Regions from separate parts of the Marinobacterium sp. MBR-111 genome, predicted to be linked through region 3. Evidence: predicted binding sites of a transcription regulator. Region 3 holds the regulator's gene; each other region holds the start of a gene.
What was found. The regulator sigma-54, encoded in region 3, starts transcription at its own class of promoters, with help from an activator protein. The targets are predictions, from matches to a motif close to TGGCACNNNNNTTGCTNT.
Positions count from the first base shown of each region.

Region 1: flgB (flagellar basal body rod protein FlgB) is a predicted target of sigma-54. The motif match lies at 3,249-3,266, and genes of this name have one in related genera.
Region 2: ABIE61_RS07915 (circularly permuted type 2 ATP-grasp protein) is a predicted target of sigma-54. The motif match lies at 4,757-4,774, and genes of this name have one in related genera.

Region 1 covers NZ_JBEPQA010000021.1:64,066-71,465, reverse strand. The annotation lists gene ABIE61_RS14165 (flagella synthesis protein FlgN) at 1-90, opposite strand, end outside; gene flgM (flagellar biosynthesis anti-sigma factor FlgM) at 97-417, opposite strand; gene flgA (flagellar basal body P-ring formation chaperone FlgA) at 544-1,248, opposite strand; gene ABIE61_RS14150 (chemotaxis protein CheV) at 1,314-2,252, shown strand; gene ABIE61_RS14145 (CheR family methyltransferase) at 2,269-3,108, shown strand; gene flgB (flagellar basal body rod protein FlgB) at 3,303-3,701, shown strand; gene flgC (flagellar basal body rod protein FlgC) at 3,704-4,138, shown strand; gene ABIE61_RS14130 (flagellar hook capping FlgD N-terminal domain-containing protein) at 4,160-4,843, shown strand; gene ABIE61_RS14125 (flagellar hook-basal body complex protein) at 4,858-7,068, shown strand; gene flgF (flagellar basal-body rod protein FlgF) at 7,197-7,400, shown strand, end outside.
Region 2 covers NZ_JBEPQA010000008.1:59,953-67,352, reverse strand. The annotation lists gene ABIE61_RS07940 (anthranilate synthase component I family protein) at 1-1,209, shown strand, start outside; gene ABIE61_RS07935 (anthranilate synthase component II) at 1,206-1,868, shown strand; gene ABIE61_RS07930 (ABC transporter ATP-binding protein) at 2,041-2,976, shown strand; gene ABIE61_RS07925 (ABC transporter permease) at 2,973-3,734, shown strand; gene ABIE61_RS07920 (aldo/keto reductase) at 3,852-4,685, shown strand; gene ABIE61_RS07915 (circularly permuted type 2 ATP-grasp protein) at 4,927-6,381, shown strand; gene ABIE61_RS07910 (alpha-E domain-containing protein) at 6,385-7,311, shown strand; gene ABIE61_RS07905 (transglutaminase family protein) at 7,333-7,400, shown strand, end outside.
Region 3 covers NZ_JBEPQA010000013.1:35,796-43,195, reverse strand. The annotation lists gene ABIE61_RS10670 (ATP-binding cassette domain-containing protein) at 1-39, opposite strand, end outside; gene ABIE61_RS10665 (KpsF/GutQ family sugar-phosphate isomerase) at 243-1,214, shown strand; gene ABIE61_RS10660 (KdsC family phosphatase) at 1,214-1,753, shown strand; gene lptC (LPS export ABC transporter periplasmic protein LptC) at 1,754-2,317, shown strand; gene lptA (lipopolysaccharide transport periplasmic protein LptA) at 2,307-2,819, shown strand; gene lptB (LPS export ABC transporter ATP-binding protein) at 2,819-3,544, shown strand; gene ABIE61_RS10640 (RNA polymerase factor sigma-54) at 3,596-5,101, shown strand; gene hpf (ribosome hibernation promoting factor) at 5,153-5,443, shown strand; gene ABIE61_RS10630 (PTS sugar transporter subunit IIA) at 5,465-5,926, shown strand; gene rapZ (RNase adapter RapZ) at 5,928-6,812, shown strand; gene ABIE61_RS10620 (HPr family phosphocarrier protein) at 6,805-7,074, shown strand; gene mgtE (magnesium transporter) at 7,128-7,400, shown strand, end outside.

The sequences.
Region 1 (7,400 bases), on a different contig from region 3:
CAGTGTCTGCAGCTGTGACAATAGTGCAGTGCCTTGGTCGATCAGGGCGCCAAACTGGATACTGATATCCTTGACGGGCTGGTCAGTCATCAGTTATCAGCCGAGTAAACTGTCAAGCTGCAGCATACGGTCGGCGATACGCTCATTATCGATCTTGTAGGAGCCATCTTCGATGGCTGCCTTGATCTGAGCGACACGGTCGCTGTCCACATCTGCGTTTCCGCTGTTTTCGCCCACAGAGCGCTGCAGCGCTTGCGCTGTATCACTGATACGTACAGTGTCGTCGCTCCGAGCAGGTGTATTGTCTGCAGGCTTGTTTCCGGTGTTGTTGCCGGTGGCCTGGGTCTGCTGCTCACTGACTTTACCTCGGTTGCCTGCCGACTGGGCGGGAGACAGGCCGGGAAAATCGATAGCCATTTTAAATTACCTCGCAATCAGTTCTATGCAAGGGTATCGGTCGCCCTGAGTAAAACTTTAAGGTTTTTTACATTAGTGAATTAATCGGCAGTATAGCGGAACAGGCCAGTGGCTGCTAACCGGAGATCATGGAACGCGAACCAAACCGCCGCCTTCTACACGTGCACGGATTTGTCGCTCTGAGCGATTGTTGATGACATCGATTATGTCGCCAATACGTCCGTCTTCGCGTGCAGTCCCTTCGGTACGGATGACAGCGCCGCCTCGGGATGCCTCGATTATCACCGGATCGCCTCGGCTGACGGCGTTTGCCTGAGTCAGCATGCGGGGGGTGATCGGAGTGTCGGCGCTGATACTGATGCGGGCCTGACTTCCGACGACATCCTGCTGACGGTAAAAATAATCACCTGACAAACTGGCAATATCGCGCTCCCGCAGCTGCAATTTCCCGGCGCTTATACGGCTGCCTTTGACGATTGGCGTTGCAGCGACCACAATCGCTTTATACTGCTTAACTCGGCCGGTGACAAAAAGGCTCCAGCGTGGTGTGCTGCAACTGGCTTTTGCGGTGATGCGCTCACCACTGTGGAAGGGCAGTGTTACATGAACGGGAGCTTCACAGGGTGCGAGTTGCAGGTGCTGATTTACCGGGTTCAGGCTGACCTCGACCCGGCTGTCTGGTACTTTAGACAACAAGTGTTGTTTAATGGCTTCAGTCACCTGCAAGTTGATCCGTGCTGCGGTATCATCTGCATAGGCCGAAAAAGGCAGCATCAGGATGCAGACTATGGCAAAAACAGTGGCAACTGGTGTTAAATTGATATTATTCACGCGGGTGTCCTGGCTTTCGAAGCCGGGCGAAACTCATTGTTAGCGACCTCGGGGTTGGTTAAATCATGTCAGGGATCCTGGATACTGTAAACCTGCGCACGCAGATGGTCGGTCAGAACCGTCTTGAACTGTTGCTTTTCGGGCTGGAAACCAATCAGCGCTACGGCATTAACGTATTCAAGGTACGAGAAGTGCTGCAGTGTCCGGATCTGACTGAAGTGCCGCGCCAGACCAGTGCAATCAAGGGGATGGCGCATATCCGCGGCGAAACCATCCCGGTACTTGATCTGTCTGAAGCGATTGGTCGCAGGCCGATCCCGGAAGAGGATCTGCCCAAAACCTTCCTGATTGTGGCCGAGTATAACCGCCGTACGCTTGCCTTCATGGTGCGCAAGGTTGACCGTATCCTGAATACTCAGTGGGACCAGATCATGGCCCCGCCGAAAGAGATCGGTAACGAGAACTACCTGACGGCTGTTTTCGAGTACGAAGGCAAGCTGGTTGAGATTCTGGATGTAGAACAGATCCTCGCGGACCTGTACCCGATGTCCACTGATGTCAGCGATGAAGTAGCGACTCAGGATGATCGCGCCCGCGCGCGCCAGCGCCACGTTCTGATCGTCGATGATTCGGCCGTGGCGCGCAATCAGATGCAGCGCAGCCTGGAAGACCTTGGCGTGAAGGTTTCGATTGCCAACAATGGGCGTCAGGCGCTTGATCTGTTGAAAGGGTTGGTCGAAAAAGGGGTGGATGTTGAAAGCTTTTTCCTGATGGTGATTTCTGATATCGAAATGCCTGAAATGGACGGCTACACCCTGACCTCCATGATCCGTGAAGACCAGCGCATGTCTAAACTGCATGTGGTGCTACACACTTCACTGAGTGGCGGTTTCAATGTATCGATGGTGAAAAAGGTAGGGGCCGACGGTTTCCTGGCCAAATTCAACCCGAACGATCTGGCCGGAGTGGTAGTCAACCGTATCCGTCAGGTCGAACAAGGCTGACGGGGAGCGTCTCCGGGTGAGCAGCAGCTTTAGTATTACACCAGCGGAATTCCGTGAGTTCAGCAGCTTTCTTGAAAAAAGCTGCGGCATTCTGCTGGCTGAACACAAGCAGTACCTGGTCCAAAGCCGCTTGGGCAAGATCATGCAGCAGCAAGGGTGTTCAAGCCTCAGTGAGCTGGTGGCACGTCTTGGCAGAGCGGGTGGCAACAGCCTGAAAGAGCAGGTAATTGACGCCATGACCACCAACGAAACCCTCTGGTTTCGTGATATTCATCCCTACGAAATATTGCGTAATAAGCTTCTGCCTGAGCTGCATGAGAAAAGTCGCTTTCAGAAGCTGCGAATCTGGTCTGCGGCCTGCTCCACCGGGCAAGAGCCGTACTCCATCAGTATGGTGATTGACGAGTTCAAACAGAGTCATGCCGGGGCTTTTTCGTCCGGCGAAGAAATACTGGCGACTGATATTTCCACCACGGTGCTGGATCAGGCACGACGGGGTGAATATGAAATGCTGGCGTTGGGGCGTGGTCTGTCTCAGGAGCGGCTGCACCGCTACTTTGAGTCATCACCCACCGGCAGCTGGGGTATCAAACCCCACATCAAGAGCCGGGTGCGCTTTCAAAGCCTCAACCTGCTTGGGCCTTACAGTTCACTGGGGCAGTTTGATCTGATTTTTTGCCGCAATGTGCTGATCTACTTCTCGTCAGATGTAAAACTCGAAATCCTGCGCAAAATGCACAAGCAGCTGCGCCCGGGGGGGTATCTGCTGCTGGGTGCTTCCGAGTCTCTCTCAGGCCTGTCTGACTTGTATAAAATGATCCACTGCCGCCCCGGTATTATCTACCAGGCAATCTGAAAACTGAGCGGCAGTCTTGCCGCCCTTTGCCGCTCGGCACTATTTGTAGCGGTACAGCCTTGCCGCTTGCCGCTGTATATTGCCTCCCTGAAACTGTCCGAACTTTCCCAAAGCCACCCATCACGGGTTTTTTTCGCTACTGGCACGTTGCTTGCTTAATTACAGATATAGCAACCTGTAACGGATAAGCGGCAATGGCGATCAACTTTGACTCAGCACTGGGGATTCATGAAAACGCCCTGATACTCAGAGCGCGACGGGCTGAGGTGCTGGCCAACAATATTGCCAATGCGGATACGCCCAACTACAAGGCCCGTGATCTGGATTTTAGTGCCGTGCTCGAAGGTGAAACCGCTGGCGCCAATCTGTCGTTGAAGAAAACGGCATCCGGTCATCAATCCGAGTTTTTGTCACCGGATGCCGCGGCTGACCTGATGTTCCGTATTCCGAACCAGCCGTCAGTAGATGGCAATACGGTAGAGACCCAGGAAGAGATGGCTCGCTACACAGACAATGCGCTCCGTTATCAAGCGTCCTTTCAGTTTCTGAACAGCAAGTTCCAGGGGCTGACACGTGCAATCAAGGGTGAATAAACATGTCGTTGAGTAACGTTTTCAACATCGCGGGCTCCGCCATGACAGCGCAAACAGTGCGGCTTAACACCACCGCCAGTAACATGGCCAATGCGGAGAGCATCAGTTCCAGCGAAGCGGAAACCTACCGCGCCCGCAAGCCGGTATTCGCGCTGAAAGAAACGCAGATCGAACACCTGCCCGATCACCTGCAAACGTTGGTGCCAGGTCAGGGCGTAGACGTAAAAGAGATCATTGAAAGCGACTCGCCTCTGCGCATGGCATATGAACCGAATCACCCGATGGCCGATGAAAACGGCTATATCTGGTACCCGAATGTAAACGTGGTGGAAGAGATGGCCGACATGATTTCGGCCTCACGCTCCTTCCAGATCAACGCCGATATTATGAATACGGCCAAACAGATGCTGCAGCGTACATTGACGCTGGGGCAATAAGGTCAGTAAGAGGATAGCGCCATGAGCAATGTAAACGGCGTCGGCAGTAACAACATCTACGATCAGATCAATCAGAAGAACCAGTCTCAATCCACGGCGACTGACTCTGTTTCTGAAGACCGTCAAATGTTCATGAAGCTGTTGATTGCACAGTTGCAAAACCAGGATCCAACAAGTCCTGCCGATACCAGTGACTTTATGCAGCAGATATCTACCCTGAGCAATGTGGAAAGTATTCAAAACCTTTCCAAAACCATGGAAACCATGAGCAGTACACTGATCAGCAGTCAGGCGGCGCTGCAGGCCTCATCCATGGTGGGTCAGCGTGCGTTTGTGAATACAGACATTGCTCAGCTGCCCCAGCAGGGGGGGCTGGTTGATGGTCTCGTGAGCACTGATGTCAGCTCCAGCGACATACGCATCTCTATTTATGATGGCAGTGGTAAGCGCGTCGACCGTGTCAGTATGGGCGCGCAGCCCCCTGGGGATCATAACTTTGTTTGGCAGGCAGGCGAGAATGTACCGGCTGGAAACTATCGTATTGTAGCTGAAGCAGCCAGCAGCGCCGATGGTGAATACGAAGAAGTAGCGACCTATATGGGGTTCAATATCAACAGCGTCACTTTGGGGCAAAATGGGATTGGTATGAAAGTCAATACCGCCATTGGTGCCATCGATATGAATGAAGTGAAGCAGCTCGGTTAAGTGAGGTAACAAAAATGGCAGGTTTTAATACGGCCGTCACTGGCCTGAAGGCATCCACCACAATGCTGGATGTAGCCGGTAATAACATTGCTAATGCGAGCACCGTCGGGTTTAAAGGCTCCCGAACTGAGTTTGGTGATATATATGCAACAGCAGTTGTGGGTGCTGGGTCGAGTAATACGCCGGGGTCTGGTGTTACTGTGAGTGATATAGCCCAGGACTTCAGTGGGGGTACTATTGAGTTTACAAATAGTAACCTTGATCTTGCCATAAACGGATCGGGCTTTTTTCAGCTGAAAGATAATAGCGGTAACATATCTTATACACGTGCTGGCGCATTTGAGCTGGATAAAGAAGGCTTTATTGTCAGTAAAAACAATAAAAAACTTCAAGGGTTTGGTCTTGATGCGCAAGGCAATATTTTACCGCTGCAAGATCTTTCAGTGTCGCAAAAGCAAAGTCCACCTAAAGCGACTGAAAAAATTGAGTTGTCTTTCAATATTGATGAAAATGATGACGCCTCAACTAATGAAAAAGTCTTCAATAAGGTAAATCCTAACTCCTATACATGGTCGACCACAGTTGGTACATTTGATAGCTTGGGGAATGAGCAAAGCATTCGATTTTACTTTGCAGAACAGCAGGCTATTCGAGAATCCTATCGGTTTGCACTCGACGATGGAGCGGGTTCGTTCACGGCAGCAACAGTTGATACCGTTGCGGTTCCTCCTGCTGTAGCGACAGACGCAGTATTCGGTACGGGTGGCAGTGCTGTAAAGCTGTCAGGTTTTGAGTTGGCAATGAACGGTACTGGCGGCGCTGCAACAGTTACCTCTCTGCAAGATGCGAATGATCGAGAAAAACTATATTGGGATGTAACAGCCCCGATTCTGGATGACAGCAACAATGTATATTACCAGCTGACGGATGAGTCCAAGAGTAAACTGAAAGAAACCTTTGCGAATGGCGGTGATCCCCGAATCGATCTGGATACGCTGGTGTTGAATGGTACGACAGGTCAGGTTTCGTTTGAAACACATGCAGAATATACCGAATATGGTGATTTTGTCGTGGAAGTGGCCGGTAAAGAGGTGGATAATACTCTACCTGCATCTGAATCATTTAGAGATTCTAATGAGATTCAATCGTTCCAGCTGGATCCTACAAAGTTTACAGCGGGCGTTGATGGTAACCAGTTGGGTGAAACATTTGTTATCAGCTTTGGTAGCGTAGACATCACTCTTAAAAGTGAGTTGACGTATGAGGGTGCTATTGCAACCATTACCAGTTTTGAGCAAGAAATAATCGATGCGAATCCTGGTCTTGAATCTGTTTCATACAACTCTTTGCAGGATAGAATTGAAATAAAATGGCAGGCTAAACAAGGTGACGTTGATAACGATATATTGGACTTCCCGGTAGTATCAGGCACCTTGGCGAATGCACCGTTTTTGGGGCTTGATACAGCAACAGGGAAGGTGGACCTGCAAGAGTTGCAGAAGGGCGATAACAGCTATATTGGTGTATATCGCACATATGCATACCTTAATGACAATGATCAGCTGAATCTAGGTAAAATACGTGATCCTGGCTCGCTGGTGGAAGATCCTGCTACGCCGACAGCACCTGGCCCGATATTGGTGAGCTTTAACACAACAACAGGGGTGTTGGAATCAGTTAACGGCGGAAATGTTTCCAACGCGGGTAAGGCACCGACAATCACTATTCTGGGTGCCGACCCTGCGAATCCTCAAGATGCCCTGTTGGACTCCGATGTAGATAATCTCAAGGGTGTACAGCTTGATCTCAGTGGCTCGTCCCAGTTTGGCTCCGAATCGATTGTGAATAAGCGTTCACAGGATGGCTATACCAAGGGCGATTTGATCGGTGTGACCTTCTCAGAAGATGGTCGAATGGTCGCCAGTTTCAGTAATGGTCAGTTGGCGGAGTTGGGTATTGTTGCCGTTGCGACCTTTGAGAACCAGGATGGCTTGCAGAATGCCGGTAATACTGAGTGGGTACAAACATTGTCTTCCGGTGATCCGGTGCTTAACCCGCCAGGTACCGGTCTGAACGGTACGCTTCGCTCTGCTGCCCTTGAGCAGTCAAACGTGGACTTGTCTGCTGAACTGGTCAAGCTCATTGAGGGGCAGCGTAACTTCCAGGCTAACTCCAAAACACTGGAAACCCTCAACACAGTGACTCAGGCTATTTTGCAGATCTAACCCTAACCAGCTGCATTATTGCATGTTATTCAGGCCGGGCTTATGCCCGGCTTTCTCGTTTATGGCACGCAGTTTGCTTGTTATAGGGTAAAGCCAGTTCAAACGGCAAGGTTTTACCGGAGCAAACAATGGATAAAGTGCTGTATGTTGCCATGACCGGCGCGCGTGAGAACATGTACGCGCAGCAGGCCCACGCCAATAACCTGGCCAATGCGACGACCACCGGCTTCAAGAGTGATTTCGAGCAGGCCCGCGCCATGCGTGTGCTGGGTGAAGGTTATGAGTCTCGCGTTTACTCCATGAGTGAGCGGCCCGGCACGGATCTTGATAGT
Region 2 (7,400 bases), on a different contig from region 3:
AAGCAGATCCTCTGGGCTACCAAAGGCGAGTTGCATGTGCAGGGCCGCGACGGTGAAGTACAAAGCTACGCCAGTGACAACCCCTACTATCTGCTGCGCGAGATCGTGCCGCAGAACATCATTTCGCGGAAGTATGCCGGCGGCCTGACCGGCTATATCGGCTACGACTGCATGAACTACTTTGAGCCAAGCCTGAACCTGCAACACAGCGACATGTTCGATGTGTTCCGTTTCGGCGTGTTCAAGGATGGCTTGATCCTCGACAAGATGACCGGCGAGGTGATCTATTTCCACTATGATGACAGCCGCATGGCGATGATCGAGCAGATTCTGGCCGAACCTGCAGTGGAAAACGGCCCGCTGACGGTAACGCCCATGGGCGAAACCATGACCCAGGCCGAGCATGCCGCTGCGGTGATGAAGGTGAAGCAGGACATCATCGACGGCAAGATTTTCCAGTGCGAGGTGGGGTTCAAGAAGCGCTTCCGTCTGGAAGGCGACAGCATCAACCTGTACGAACAGTTGCGCGAGGTGAACCCCTCGCCGCAGATGTACTACGTCAAATTCGGCGAGCAGAAGCTGATCGGCGCCAGCCCCGAACTGCTGTTCCGTCTGCGTCAGGGCGAGATGGAAACCTTCCCGCTGGCCGGTACCACCAAGCGTGGTGCCAACGCGGTGGAAGACACCCAATACGCCCGTGCTCTGCTGAACGATCCGAAAGAGATCGCCGAGCACAACATGATCGTGGACCTGCACCGCAACGACATAGGCCGCGTGGCCCGCTTCGGCACGGTAAAGGTGCGCAGCCTGATGGATATCAAGCGGTTCAGCCACGTACAGCACATTTCCAGCGAAATAGTCGGCATTATCGCTGAAGATCACGACATGTTCTCGGCACTGGCCAGCAACTTTCCTGCCGGAACTCTGACCGGTGCGCCCAAGATCGAGGCGATGAAGATCATCGATGATCTGGAATCGGACGGTCGTGGTCCCTACGGCGGTGCCGTAGGTCACTTCTCGTTCAACGGTGACTGTACCTTCGCCATCCCTATCCGCACCGTATTCGCCAACGGCGAGAACGCCTACGTGCAGACCTGCGGCGGCAACGTCTATGACTCCAACCCGGAGGACGAATACGAAGAGATCCGGCGCAAGTTCGCCGGCACCAAGAAGGTTCTGGATCAGTTCACCGCGGAGGCCAAGGCATGAAGGTCTATATCATCGACAACTACGACTCCTTCACCTACAACCTCTACCAGTATATCGGCGAGATTCTGAGCACCGAGCAGCATCAGGGGCGTCTCGACAGTTTCGAGATTGTGGTCAAGCGCAACGATGAAGTAACCCTGACCGATTTACGTGCCGCCGCGCCGGACCGCATCATCATCTCCCCAGGGCCGGGCTCGCCGGAAGACCCGGCCTACTTTGGCGTCTGTGCCGAGATAATCCGCGAGCTGGGGCCGCAAATCCCGTTGCTCGGCGTGTGCCTCGGCATGCAGGGCATCGTGCATGTGTTCGGCGGCAAGGTGGTCAAGGCGCCGCTGCCGATGCACGGCAAGATCAGCCCGATCCGTCACACCGCCGAAGGCGTGTTCGCCAATACCCCGGATCAGCTGGAAATCATGCGCTATCACTCCCTGATGGCCGAGGCGGAAAGCCTGCCGGAGTGTCTGGATGTGACCGCCGTGGTGGGCGACCTGCCTGTGGACAGTTTCACCGACCATGCCCGCATCCATCAGGGCGGCGACTTCGAGATCATGGGGGTTCGCCACCGCGAGTACCCGATACACGGCATCCAGTTCCACCCCGAATCCTTCGCCACCGAAGGCGGCAAGGAACTGATCGCCAACTTCCTGTTTCAGGCCTGAGCCTGCCCCCGCCACTCCGTCTGGGTCTTGTGACTCGACGGGGTGGCCCAACCCCCCGGTTGCTGCGTAAGCAGGCACACCCGTCCGGTTTACATCCGTTTTGAACAGTACGGCTGAGCGTCCTTCCGCGCTACACTCAGGTTGTTACGCATGCCGAGAACAAGGAGTATTCGTGCAACCAATCATTCAAATCCAGGGCATCGGCAAGACCTATGCTTCGGGATTCACTGCACTCAAGTCGGTCGATCTTGAGATCCACCGCGGCGAGATTTTCGCCCTGCTCGGGCCCAATGGCGCTGGCAAAACCACTTTGATCAGCATTATCTGTGGCCTGGTCAACGCCAGTTCCGGCAGGGTATTGGCCGATGGCGTGGATATTGTCGAAGACTACCGTCGGGCACGCAGCCTGATCGGGCTGGTGCCCCAGGAACTGACCACCGATGCCTTTGAAACCGTCTGGGATACCGTCAGTTTCAGTCGCGGCCTGTTCGGCAAACCCGCCGACCCCGCCTACATCGAAAAGATCCTGCGCCAGCTGTCGCTGTGGGACAAGCGCCGGTCGATGATGCGGGCGCTGTCCGGCGGCATGAAGCGCCGAGTGATGATCGCCAAGGCGCTGTCCCACGAGCCGAGCATTCTGTTCCTCGACGAACCCAGTGCAGGCGTTGATGTGGAGCTGCGCCGCGACATGTGGGAGATCGTGCGCGGACTGCGCGACAACGGCGTGACCGTGATCCTGACCACCCACTACATCGAGGAAGCCGAGGAGATGGCCGACCGCATCGGCGTCATCAACCGTGGTGAACTGATGTTGGTCGAGGAAAAGGAGACGCTGATGCAGCAGCTGGGGCAGAAACAGCTGCACCTGTATCTGCAGACGCCTTTGGCGGCGCTGCCCGAGGGGTTGCATGCTTTCAACCTGACTCTGAGCGAAGACGGCAGCCAACTGACCTATACCTTCGATGCCCATCATGAAACCAGCGGCATCGCCGAGCTGCTGCGCAACCTCAGTGCCGAGGGTATCGATCTCAAGGATCTGCAGTCGCAGCAGAGTTCACTGGAAGAGATCTTCGTCAGCCTCGTCCACCGACCGGAGCAAGCCCAATGAATTTCAACGGCATACGCGCCATCTACAAGTTTGAGATGAACCGCACCCGACGCACGCTGATGCAGAGCGTCATCTCCCCGGTGCTGTCCACCTCACTGTATTTCATCGTCTTTGGCACGGCCATCGGCTCGCGCATGGGCGAGATCGACGGCGTCAGCTACGGCGCTTTCATCATCCCTGGCCTGCTGATGCTGTCACTGCTGAGCGAGAGCATCTCCAACGCTTCCTTCGGCATCTTCTTCCCCAAGTTCTCCGGTACAATCTACGAGGTGCTGTCGGCACCGGTATCACCGCTTGAAATCATCACCGGCTATGTCGGTGCCGCGGCGACCAAATCGCTGATCATCGGCACCCTGATTCTGCTCACGGCGCGATTGTTCGTCGACTACAGCATCGCCCATCCTTTCTGGATGCTCGCCTTCCTGCTGCTGACCGCCCTGACTTTCAGCCTGTTCGGCTTCATCATCGGCATCTGGGCCAACGACTTTCAGCAGCTGCAGGTGATCCCACTGATGGTGATCACACCGCTGACGTTCCTCGGTGGCGCCTTTTACTCAATCAACATGCTGCCCGAACCCTGGCAAACACTGACCCTGTTCAATCCTGTGGTCTACCTGATCAACGGTTTCCGCTGGGCCTTTTACGGCGTCGCCGACGTGCATATGGGCATGAGTCTGGGTATGACGCTGATGTTCCTGCTGATCTGCCTGACAGCGGTCTGGTGGATCTTCCGCACTGGTTATCGTATCAAGCCGTGACAGGCTGAATTTATTGAGCGGTGGATTGCGCGGTTTCAGTACACGGCTAGTGCCGCCAACCACCGGCGTAGTAACATCAAACCTCAATTCACCCTGAACAACATTGGAGCGTTGCAGATGAGCATAACCCTGGCCCCGACCCTGACACTGGCCAACGGTGTCGAGATGCCCCAGCTGGGCCTCGGCACTTGGCCGATGAACGATGCCGAAGCCGCCGAAACGGTTACCACCGCACTGGAGCTGGGCTACCGCCTGATCGACACTGCCGAGAACTACCAGAACGAGCGTGGTGTAGGTCAGGGCATTCGCAACGCTTCTGTGCCGCGTGATCAGGTGTTCGTAACCACCAAGTTCAACCGCGAGTGGCACGGCTTTGAGGGCGCCAAAGACGCCTGCGAAGCGAGTCTGAAACGGCTGGAGCTGGACTATATCGACCTGCTGCTGATCCATTGGCCCAACCCGGATCAGGACCGTTTCGTAGAAGCTTATCTGGGACTGGTAAACCTGCTGGACCGTGGACTGGTGCGTGCCATCGGCACCTCCAACTTCAAGCCGGCTCACCTGCAACGACTGCTGGATCTGGGTCTGAAACCACACCTGAACCAGATCCAGCTTGACCCCTATCATCGTCGTGATGACCTGATTGCGCTGCACCAGCGCCACGGTATCGTCACTGAGTCCTGGCGCCCGCTGGGCTGTGGCAATGCCATGTTGGCAGACCCCGTCATTCTTGCCATCGCGGAGCAACACCAGCGGACACCCGCCCAGATCGTGCTGCGCTGGGCAGTTCAGCAGGGCTTTGCTACCACAACCAAGTCATCCAATCCGCAGCGCATGGCCGACAATCTGAACATTTTTGACTTCAGCCTGACGACCGAAGAGATGTCCAGCTTGAACAGCCTCGGTCACGATGATCCGGATATGCTCGACGCAGACCATTTCGGTCACTGACCCTCTGCAGACCGCCTTTGCCTGCCGCAGGCGGTCCCTTTCCTGCAACCTTCGTCACACACTGTCGCTTTTGGCCTGTTAATTGCTGTATGCCTCATAGGCAACGGCTAACAGATCGCCAGCTGCACTTTTACAGGGCACGGCTGACGCTCCATGCCGAAAGAGCACCAAAGGTGCACATACCGCGCACGCATCAGCACCATCAGAGTGCGTCGCTTCTGCATGATAGGCAGGTCAGGCTATGACGATGGATTGGAAATCGTATGACCCGAACGGGTACTTTGATGAACTGGTAGGCCGAAATGGCAGCATTCGCCCCCCTGCACGGCAACTGATCCACTACCTTGAGTCCCTTCCTCCTGAAGAGATCGAATCGCGCCGCCAGATGGCAGAGGCCACCATTCAGGAGATGGGTGTCAGCTTCACGGTCTATACCGAGGAAGGCAACATCGACCGTGCCTGGCCGTTCGACATCGTGCCCCGCACCATTTCGGCCAAACAGTGGCGTACCACCGCCGCCGGGCTGGAACAACGCCTCAAGGCACTGAATCTCTTCATCAATGATCTCTACCATGAACAGCAGGTCCTGAAGGACGGCATCATCCCAGCCGAGATCATCACCGAATCGCGCAACTTCCGCCCCGAGTGCATCGGTATCACACCACCACTTGGTGTGTGGGCGCATATCTGCGGTACCGATCTGGTGCGTGACGGTGACGGCGAGTTCTACGTGCTGGAAGACAACCTGCGCGTGCCATCCGGCGTGTCTTACATGCTGGAGAATCGCGCCATCACCAAACGCGTCCTGCCCGAATTGTTCGAAAAGGACGATATCCTGCCCATCGACGGTTACTGTGCCAGCCTGTTCGACATGTTGGCGTCCCTGTCGCCCCGGGATGTCCGCAAGCCCGTCATCGTGGTGTTGACCCCCGGCATCTTCAACTCGGCCTACTTCGAGCACGCATTCCTTGCCCAGCAAATGGGAATCGAGCTGGTAGAAGGGTCAGACCTGATGGTCGGTGACGATGATTGTGTCTATATGAAAACGATCAGCGGCCCTGAGCAGGTAGATGTCATCTATCGCCGTATCGATGATCTGTTTCTGGACCCGTCCGTGTTCAACAAGGACTCCGTACTGGGCGTTCCCGGTTTGATGCGCGCCTGGCAGAAAGGCAAGGTCGCCCTGGCCAATGCGCCCGGTGCCGGCGTGGCCGATGACAAGGTTGTGTACGCCTACGTGCCCGAGATCATCCGCTATTACCTCAACGAAGAACCCATCATCAAGAATGTTGAAACCTTCCTGTGTGACGACCCAGAGCATCGTGCCTACGTGCTGGAGAATCTGGACAAGCTGGTAGTCAAGCCCGCCAATGAGTCCGGTGGCTACGGCATGCTGGTGGGGCCTCACTCCACCAAGAAGGAACAGGCCCAGTTCGCCAAACTGATTCAGGACAACCCACGCAACTACATCGCACAGCCCACTCTGGCGCTTTCAACCGCCCCCACGCTGGTCGATAACGGCAGTCTGGAACCGCGTCATCTGGATCTGCGCCCTTTCATCCTGCAGGGACGCGACACCTACGTCACCACCGGAGGACTGACCCGCGTCGCCATGAAGAAGGGCTCACTAGTGGTGAACTCCTCTCAGGGCGGGGGAAGCAAGGATACCTGGATTGTCGATGGGGGGGAGGAATAAGCCATGCTGTCAAAAGTTGCCGAACGTCTTTACTGGGCCGCCCGCTATCTGGAGCGTGTTGAAAACACGGCCCGCCTGGTCAGTGTCTATGACAAGCTGCTGTTCGATTTGCCACGAGAGGTCGATATCAGCTGGTATTCCTTGGTCGAGCTCAACAGTGCCAGTGATCTCTTCAGTGAGCGCTACCGCATTCGTGACGAGCACAACGTGGTCAAGTTCATTCTGGCCGACGATACCAACCCCAGCTCAATGCTGTCGGCGCTGCGTATGTTGCGTGAGAACATCCGCACCAGCCGCGATGTACTGCCGGTGGAAAGCTGGGAACAGATCAACGAGCTCTACCTGTATGCCCAGAACAACATCCGTCTGGGCATCAATCGCAGCAAACGCTACGAATTTCTCGACCAAGTCGTCAGTCGCTGTCAGATGCTGTTCGGCATGCTGTCCGGCACCATGAGCCACGACGCACCTTGGCAGTTCGTCAAGCTGGGGCGTGATCTGGAGCGATCCGATATGACCACGCGCATTCTGGATGCCGGTGCCGCGGCCCTGATCGCGGCCAACGGCGATGCCAGCGTCAACCTGCGTCAGGTGGTCTGGGGTAACGTACTGCGCTCCGCCAGCGCCTATATGAGCTACCGCCGCAGCGTTCGCATGTCGGTCACCGGCCCGGATGTGGCCTGTTACCTGCTGGAAGATGCGCACTTTCCGCGTAGTGTCGAGGCCTGTCTGACCCAACTGGAGATTTCCGCCGGCAAACTGCCGCAGGGGCATCACGTGGTGGAATTGATTCGTGAGATCAATCCCAGCGTCTATCCGATCACAACCGAGGCAGATCTGGGCCCGGCGTTTCGCAGCTTTCTTAACGATCTGCAGATACAGCTCTGCCAGCTCAGCAACCGGATTTCCCAGACCTGGTTTCCTGCCTGAGTCTGCACAGAGGCCCTTATCGTGACCATACGCATAGCGATCAACCACGTTACCGAATACCGCTTTGATCGTCCGGTGAGCCTGTCACC
Region 3 (7,400 bases):
TCCGCGGATATCAATAATGGCATCGCTTTCAGGCTTCATAGCGTCAGCATGGCTCCAGCTTCCGTTCAGATTCAGGCCTCTGTGACGGGCCCGCAATCCATACACAAAGGTGGGCAATATACCACAGCGACGGTTAAACTTGAACGTCTTCCTCAGGCTTGTCAGACATGCGTTAGGCGCCCCGGCCACTCTGGGGTAGAATGCCGTTTTTGGCAGACACAACTGATCAGGTGATACCGACCATGACTCAAAGCGACTACCTCCGATCCGGCCAGCAGACCATCCGCCTGGAACTGGAGGCGGTACAGGAGTTGCTGAACCACCTTGACGAGCATTTCAGCCAGGCCTGTAATCTGATGTTCAATTGCAAGGGTCGTGTCATTGTGACAGGTATGGGCAAGTCTGGGCACATCGGCAACAAGATAGCCGCCACCCTCGCCAGTACCGGCACTCCGTCGTTTTTCGTTCACCCTGGCGAAGCCAGTCACGGTGATCTCGGCATGTTTACCGGCAACGATGTCGTGCTGGCCCTGTCCAACTCAGGCGAAACCGCTGAACTCATTACCATTCTGCCGCTGATCAAACGAATGGGAGCCCCCATGATCAGCATTACGGCGAATGCCGATTCCACCCTCGCGCACAGCGCGGATGTCAATCTGCACATCCCCGTCGATCGTGAAGCCTGTCCACTGGGGCTTGCTCCAACTTCCAGTACAACGGCACAGCTGGTATTGGGTGATGCATTGGCCATTGCGCTGCTCGAAGCCCGCGGCTTCAGCAGCGAAGACTTTGCCTTCTCACACCCAGGTGGCAGTCTTGGCCGACGGTTATTGCTGAAAGTCGACGACATCATGCACACCGGTGAGGACATTCCTCAGGTCCAGGCCAGCACCTCGGTGCGTGAAGCACTGCTGGAAGTCACACGTAAACGCTTGGGCATGACGGCCGTGACCGATCCACAGGGTAAATTGCTGGGTGTCTTTACTGACGGTGACTTGCGCCGCACACTGGATCAGGAGATCAACCTCGCCAGCACACCCATTGCTGACGTGATGACAACCGAATGCACACGTGTATCTCCCGGCATTCTGGCCGCCGAAGCCCTCAGCCTGATGCAGCAGCGCAAAATCAACGCATTGTTGGTAGTTGACGAGCATGATCGGCCGGTCGGCGCCCTCAACATGCATGACATGCTGAAAGCGGGAGTCATCTGATGCATCTGGACAATTTTCCCACCTCATTGCGTGAGGCACTGAGTAATATCCGCCTGGCAGTGTTCGATGTCGACGGCATTCTGACAGATGGCCGCCTCAACTTTCTGGCTGATGGCCGCGAAGTCAAAAGCTTTCACACCCTCGACGGCCTCGGTATCAAGCTGCTGCATCGCTGTGGCATCGAGACGGCCATCATCACGGGGCGCCGTTCGCCCCAGGTGGAGCAGCGAGCTGAAGCGTTGGGCATCACCTATCTGCGCCAGGGACGAGAAGACAAACTGGTCGCACTGGATGAACTGTGGCAAACCAGTCGACACAGCGCCGCCGATACCGCCTATATCGGAGACGACCTGCCCGACCTTGCCGCCATTCGCGCCTGCGCCTTTGGCGCCTGTGTACCCAACGGTCACCCACTGGTGCGCAAAGAGGCGGATTGGTGCAGCAGTGCCGCTGGAGGCAAGGGAGCCGCACGGGAGTTTTGCGAGTTGATTCTGGCCGCACAGGGTAAACTCAGCGCCATCTACGACGAGTACCGCTGAATGCTGCAAAGTCGACTGAGACTCTCCATCGCCTTGATCCTGCTGCTGGTGCCCCTGCTCTGGTGGGGGTTTGCCTCTACCCGGCTGAACGACGAGCCTTTACTGGACAAGGGTGCCGCTCGGATCGACTTTTTCGTCCGCGAGGCCCGGATCACGCGCTGGAACCAAAGCGGCGAAATGGCACAGGCACTGAGTTCTCCTCTGATGCGCCACTACCCTGAGCCAGGTGAGATGCTGCTGGACAACCCAACCACCCTAATACCCCGCGAGCAGAGTGGTGAGTTCCGTATTTTGGCACAGGAAGGCCGTATGCCCGACTCACAGGAACGCATAGTACTTGCAGGGGATGTACAGCTTCATGATAATCCGCCTTCAGGCAGTGCCAGCGAGATGCTGACCGAGCGACTGACACTCTACCCTCCACGCGACTATGCCCACACAGACCTGCCAGTCAGGGTAATACGCGGCCTGGACCATATGGAAAGCCAAGGCATGGAGGTCTTTTTTGACGAACAGCGGGTTGAGCTGCTGTCCGAGGTAAAAGGTACATACCATGCGAATTAACCGCCCTGTGTTGCTGACCACCCTGCTGCTGAGCCTGTCCGCCAGCGTGCAGGCACTGCCCGAGGATCGCAATCAGCCAATCAACGTCTCGGCTGACCGCGCCAGCATGAATGAGCGTACCGGTATCACCGTATACACAGGCGATGTGGAAATAATTCAGGGCAGCATGGAAATTCGTGGTGAGCGCGTTGAACTGCACCGTGCAGCTGACGGCAGCATTGACCGCATTATCTCCACCGGCAAGCCGGCCAGATTTCAGCAGCAGCCATCTGCCGATCAGCCCCTGACCAAGGCCTACGGTGAAAGGATGGAGTACCGGGTCAAGCAACAAGAGGTTACCATCACCGAAAATGCACGCGTCGATCAGTCCAAGGATACCTTCACCGGAGAGCGGATCGTTTACAATATGGCGCGTGCGGTGGTGAACGCTTTCGGCAGCGACCGCGAGGGCGGCGAACGGGTCAAAATGGTGATTCAGCCCAAGCCGACGGGGACCAACTGATGGCGACACTGGAAGCCTTGCACCTTGCCAAAAGCTACAAGGGGCGCCAGGTGGTACAGGATGTATCCCTGCAGATGGAAACGGGCCAGATCGTTGGTCTGCTGGGACCCAACGGTGCCGGCAAGACCACCTGCTTTTATATGATCGTGGGGCTTATCCACGCCGACCGGGGACAAATCCGACTGCACCAGGACGACGTTACCCGCCTGCCCATGCATGAGCGCGCTCGCCGCGGTATCGGCTATCTGCCTCAGGAAGCTTCGGTGTTTCGGAAGCTGAGCGTACATGACAACCTGATGGCCATTCTGGAAACTCGCAAGGAGCTGAACACCTCGGATCGTAAGGCATTGCTGGAGCAGCTGCTGGAAGAGTTCCACATTACTCACCTGCGCAATAGTCTGGGTATGGCCCTGTCTGGCGGAGAGCGTCGACGTGTTGAAATCGCACGGGCCTTGGCAACCGAGCCTGACTTTATCCTGCTGGACGAACCCTTTGCCGGCGTTGATCCAATCTCGGTCAGCGATATCAAACAAACCATTCGCCACCTACAGTCTCGCGGCATTGGCATTCTGATCACCGATCATAACGTGCGCGAGACACTCGACATCTGCGAACGAGCATATATCGTAAGTGAAGGGGGGATACTCGCACAGGGCACACCGGCCGAGATCCTGGCTAACGAACAGGTTCGCCGTGCCTATCTGGGCGAGCAGTTTTCCCTTTGATCCTGAGTCGTCAATCATGTACATCCACTCCGTCCACCTGGCAGCTCTGATATGAAGCAATCGTTACAACTCAAGATCGGCCAGCATCTGACGATGACACCCCAGTTGCAACAAGCAATACGTCTGCTGCAACTGTCAACGCTGGACCTGCAGCAGGAGATCCAGGAAGCCCTGGAGAGCAACCCACTGCTGGAAGTCGAGGAGGAACTGGACAGCGCCGAAGAGACCCAGACTGAAGCCCGTGATGATCGTCACGACGCCTCTGCCGACAGCCTCTCTAACGACACCGCTGACGAGGACAGCTGGGACGAAAACGCACTGGAAGAGCGCTGGAATGATGAAATCCCTCGTGAGCTGTCCACCGACAGCAACTGGGATGATACCTTCCAGCACCAGAGTACACCCGGTCCTGCCCGTGATGATGACTGGGAACCCGGTGATAACGATTCGGCCGAAGACAGCCTTCAGGATCACCTGCTGTGGCAGCTCAACCTGACCCCCATGAGTGACCCTGACCGTATGGTCGCCATGGCCCTTATCGATGCTGTCGATCCGGATGGCTATCTACGCACGGACGTAGATGAAGTTCTGGAACACTTCACCCGGAGCGAACCCCAGCTGTTTGCAGATGCCGAGCCTGAAGAGATTGAAACGGTACTGCACCGCCTGCAACAGTTTGACCCGCCCGGTGTCTGCGCACGAGACCTGAGCGAATGTCTGCAGATACAGCTGCGCCAGCTGCCTGAAAACACTCCGATGCTGAAAGAGGCATTACGCCTGGTACGCGATCACCTGGGTCTGCTCGGCAATCATGACTATCGTACCTTGATGCGCCGCATGCGCCTGAAGGAAGAGGCCCTGCAACAGATCATCAGTCTGATCCAGTCGCTTAATCCAAAACCGGGCACCAGCATCAGCAGTGAACAGTCAGAGTACGTTATACCCGACGTCGTGGTGCGCAAGGTGCGGGGGCAGTGGAATGTAAGCCTCAACTCAGAGGCATCCCCCAAGCTGCGTATCAATACCGACTATGCTGATCTTATAAGACGGGCCGACAACAGCGCTGACAACACCTATCTGAAAAACCATCTACAGGAAGCGCGCTGGTTTCTGAAGAGCCTGCTGAGTCGCAACGAAACCCTGCTCAAGGTCGCCACCGAGATCGTGGCCCGCCAGATCGATTTTTTCGAGGAAGGTGAAGAGGGTATGAAGCCGATGGTTCTGCATGACATCGCTGAAGCCGTAGAGATGCACGAATCAACCATTTCCCGTGTCACTACCCAGAAATACATGCATACGCCCCGAGGCATCTTCGAGCTGAAGTATTTTTTCTCCAGCCATGTGAGCACGTCAGACGGAGGCGCTGCCTCCTCTACCGCCATTCGTGCCTTGATCAAGAAGCTGATCAGCGCGGAGAATACCGCAAAACCACTCAGTGATAACAAGATAGCCGACCTGCTGAAAGAGCAAGGATTTAACGTAGCCAGACGCACAGTGGCAAAATATCGTGAAGCGATGAACATTCCGCCTTCTAATGAGCGCAAGCGTCTGGTTTAATGAGACTACAGGCACGCCGGAAGAACGTGCTTTATGACGAGGAGAAAACCTATGCAGATCAACATCACTGGCCATCACGTCGAACTGACTGACGCCCTGAACGAATATGTACGTACCAAGTTCGACCGACTGGAACGCCACTTCGATAACATCACCAATGTACAGGTCACCCTCAGTGTCGAGAAGCTGCGCCAGAAGGCCGAAGCCGATATCCACCTGGCCGGCGGTGAAGTATTCGCAGCGCATGAGCATGATGACATGTATGCTGCAATTGATGGCATGGTGGACAAGCTTGACCGCCAGATCATCAAGCACAAAGAAAAACTCAAATCCCACAAATAACCGGTAGCAGCACGTCACGACATGCAACTATCAGAACTGCTGACCTCATCCCGTACACTCTGCCACGTCGATGTGGTCAGCAAAAAGCGAGCGCTTGAGCTCGCCAGCCAGACTATCGCCGAGCAGCTGGACGGCATGGCCGCTGAAGATATCTTCAGCGGCCTGATCAACCGAGAACGCCTTGGCAGCACCGGTATCGGTGAAGGCGTTGCCATTCCTCATTGCAGAATTCCAGGTGTTACAACAGCCATCGGATTACTGATGACGCTGTCCAGCCCGATTGACTTCGATGCCATCGACAACCGTCCAGTCGACCTGATCTGCTTCCTGCTGGTTCCCGAAGACGGCGCTGAAGAGCACCTGCAGACACTGGCAGGGTTGGCAGAGCTGTTCAACGACTCCAGCACCCGTGAATCACTGCGCAGCTGCGAAGATTCCTCAAGCCTGCTGGATCGCGTCCAAACTCTCTGCAGAGGCGCCTGACATGCGACTGGTCGTCATCAGCGGCCGCTCCGGCTCAGGCAAAAGCACCGCCCTGCAGGCACTGGAAGATGTCGGTTTCTACTGCATCGACAACCTGCCGGCCCTGCTTCTGCCCGAGCTGATCCGACTGATGCTGGCTGAGGAAAACCCTAATCGAGAAATTGCCGTCAGCATTGATGCTCGCAACCTTCTGAGCAACCTGAAACAGTTCCCCAGTGTGATGTGCACTCTGCGTGAACAGTCCAAGCTGAGCACCGAAACCCTGTTTCTTGATGCTGGTGAAGCTACTCTGCTGCGACGCTATAACGCAACCCGGCGGCGTCACCCACTCACCGATAAACAACAGAGCCTGCAGCAAGCAATTCGAACCGAACGCAGCCTGCTCGAGCCCATCGCCAATCTCGCTGATCTGCGCATCGATACTACGCGGCTATCACTTTATGAGCTGCGTGACGAAGTCAAACTGCGTGTTGCCGGGCGCAGTGAACAGGTTCTGTCACTGCAGTTTGAGTCATTTGGCTTCAAGCATGGCGTACCGCTCGATGCCGATTTCACCTTCGATGTACGGGCCTTGCCCAATCCCTACTGGGTCCCTGAATTGCGCCGTCATACCGGCCTCGACACCGAGGTGATCGAGTTTCTGCGCCAGTCGCCCGAGGTCACCGAGATGGTGAACGACATACAGGCCTTCGTAAGCAAGTGGCTGCCTCAGTTCCAGGCCAATAACCGCAGCTACATCACAATCGGAATTGGCTGCACCGGAGGCCAACACCGCTCGGTCTATATTGCCGAGCAACTGGCTGGTTATTTCCGCGGGCATATGGATAATGTGCAGGTGCTACACCGAGAACTGAGTCAGCCTGCCGCAGGACCACACCATGATTGAAACGCGACTGACCATTATCAACAAGCTGGGCCTGCACGCCCGCGCCGCTGCCAAGCTGGTCACGCTGGCCAATCAGTTCAATGCCAACATCCGCATCAACAAGGATGGCCGCGAAGTGGATGGCAAGAGCATCATGTCCGTGATGATGCTGGCCGCCAGCAAAGGTACTGAAATCGCGCTTGTCGCTGAAGGGGATGATGCCCCTGAGGCGCTTGATGCCATCACCGCATTGATCAACAATCGCTTTGACGAGCCCGAATAAGATCGCGCTCCCCCTTTCTCCGGACAAGCGCCCACCTCCGATCGAGATCCGCCATGAGTCAGCAGGAAACCAAATCCAACCTGGAAGCATTGAGCGCCGCGCTTGAGGTCGGTGAACTGCAGCAATTGAGGTTCATGCTCAACAAGGGGCTAAAGCCGGTTGAAGTGGCGCACCTGCTGGAAAAGACACCTCCTCGCGAGCGCCAGATTCTGTGGAACCTGCTCAACCAGGAGCTGGAAGGTGAGGTATTGCAGTACCTGGGGGACGATGCCCAGACCGAAATCCTGAGCCGCATGGAGGCTTCAGAAGTACTCGCCATTACCGAG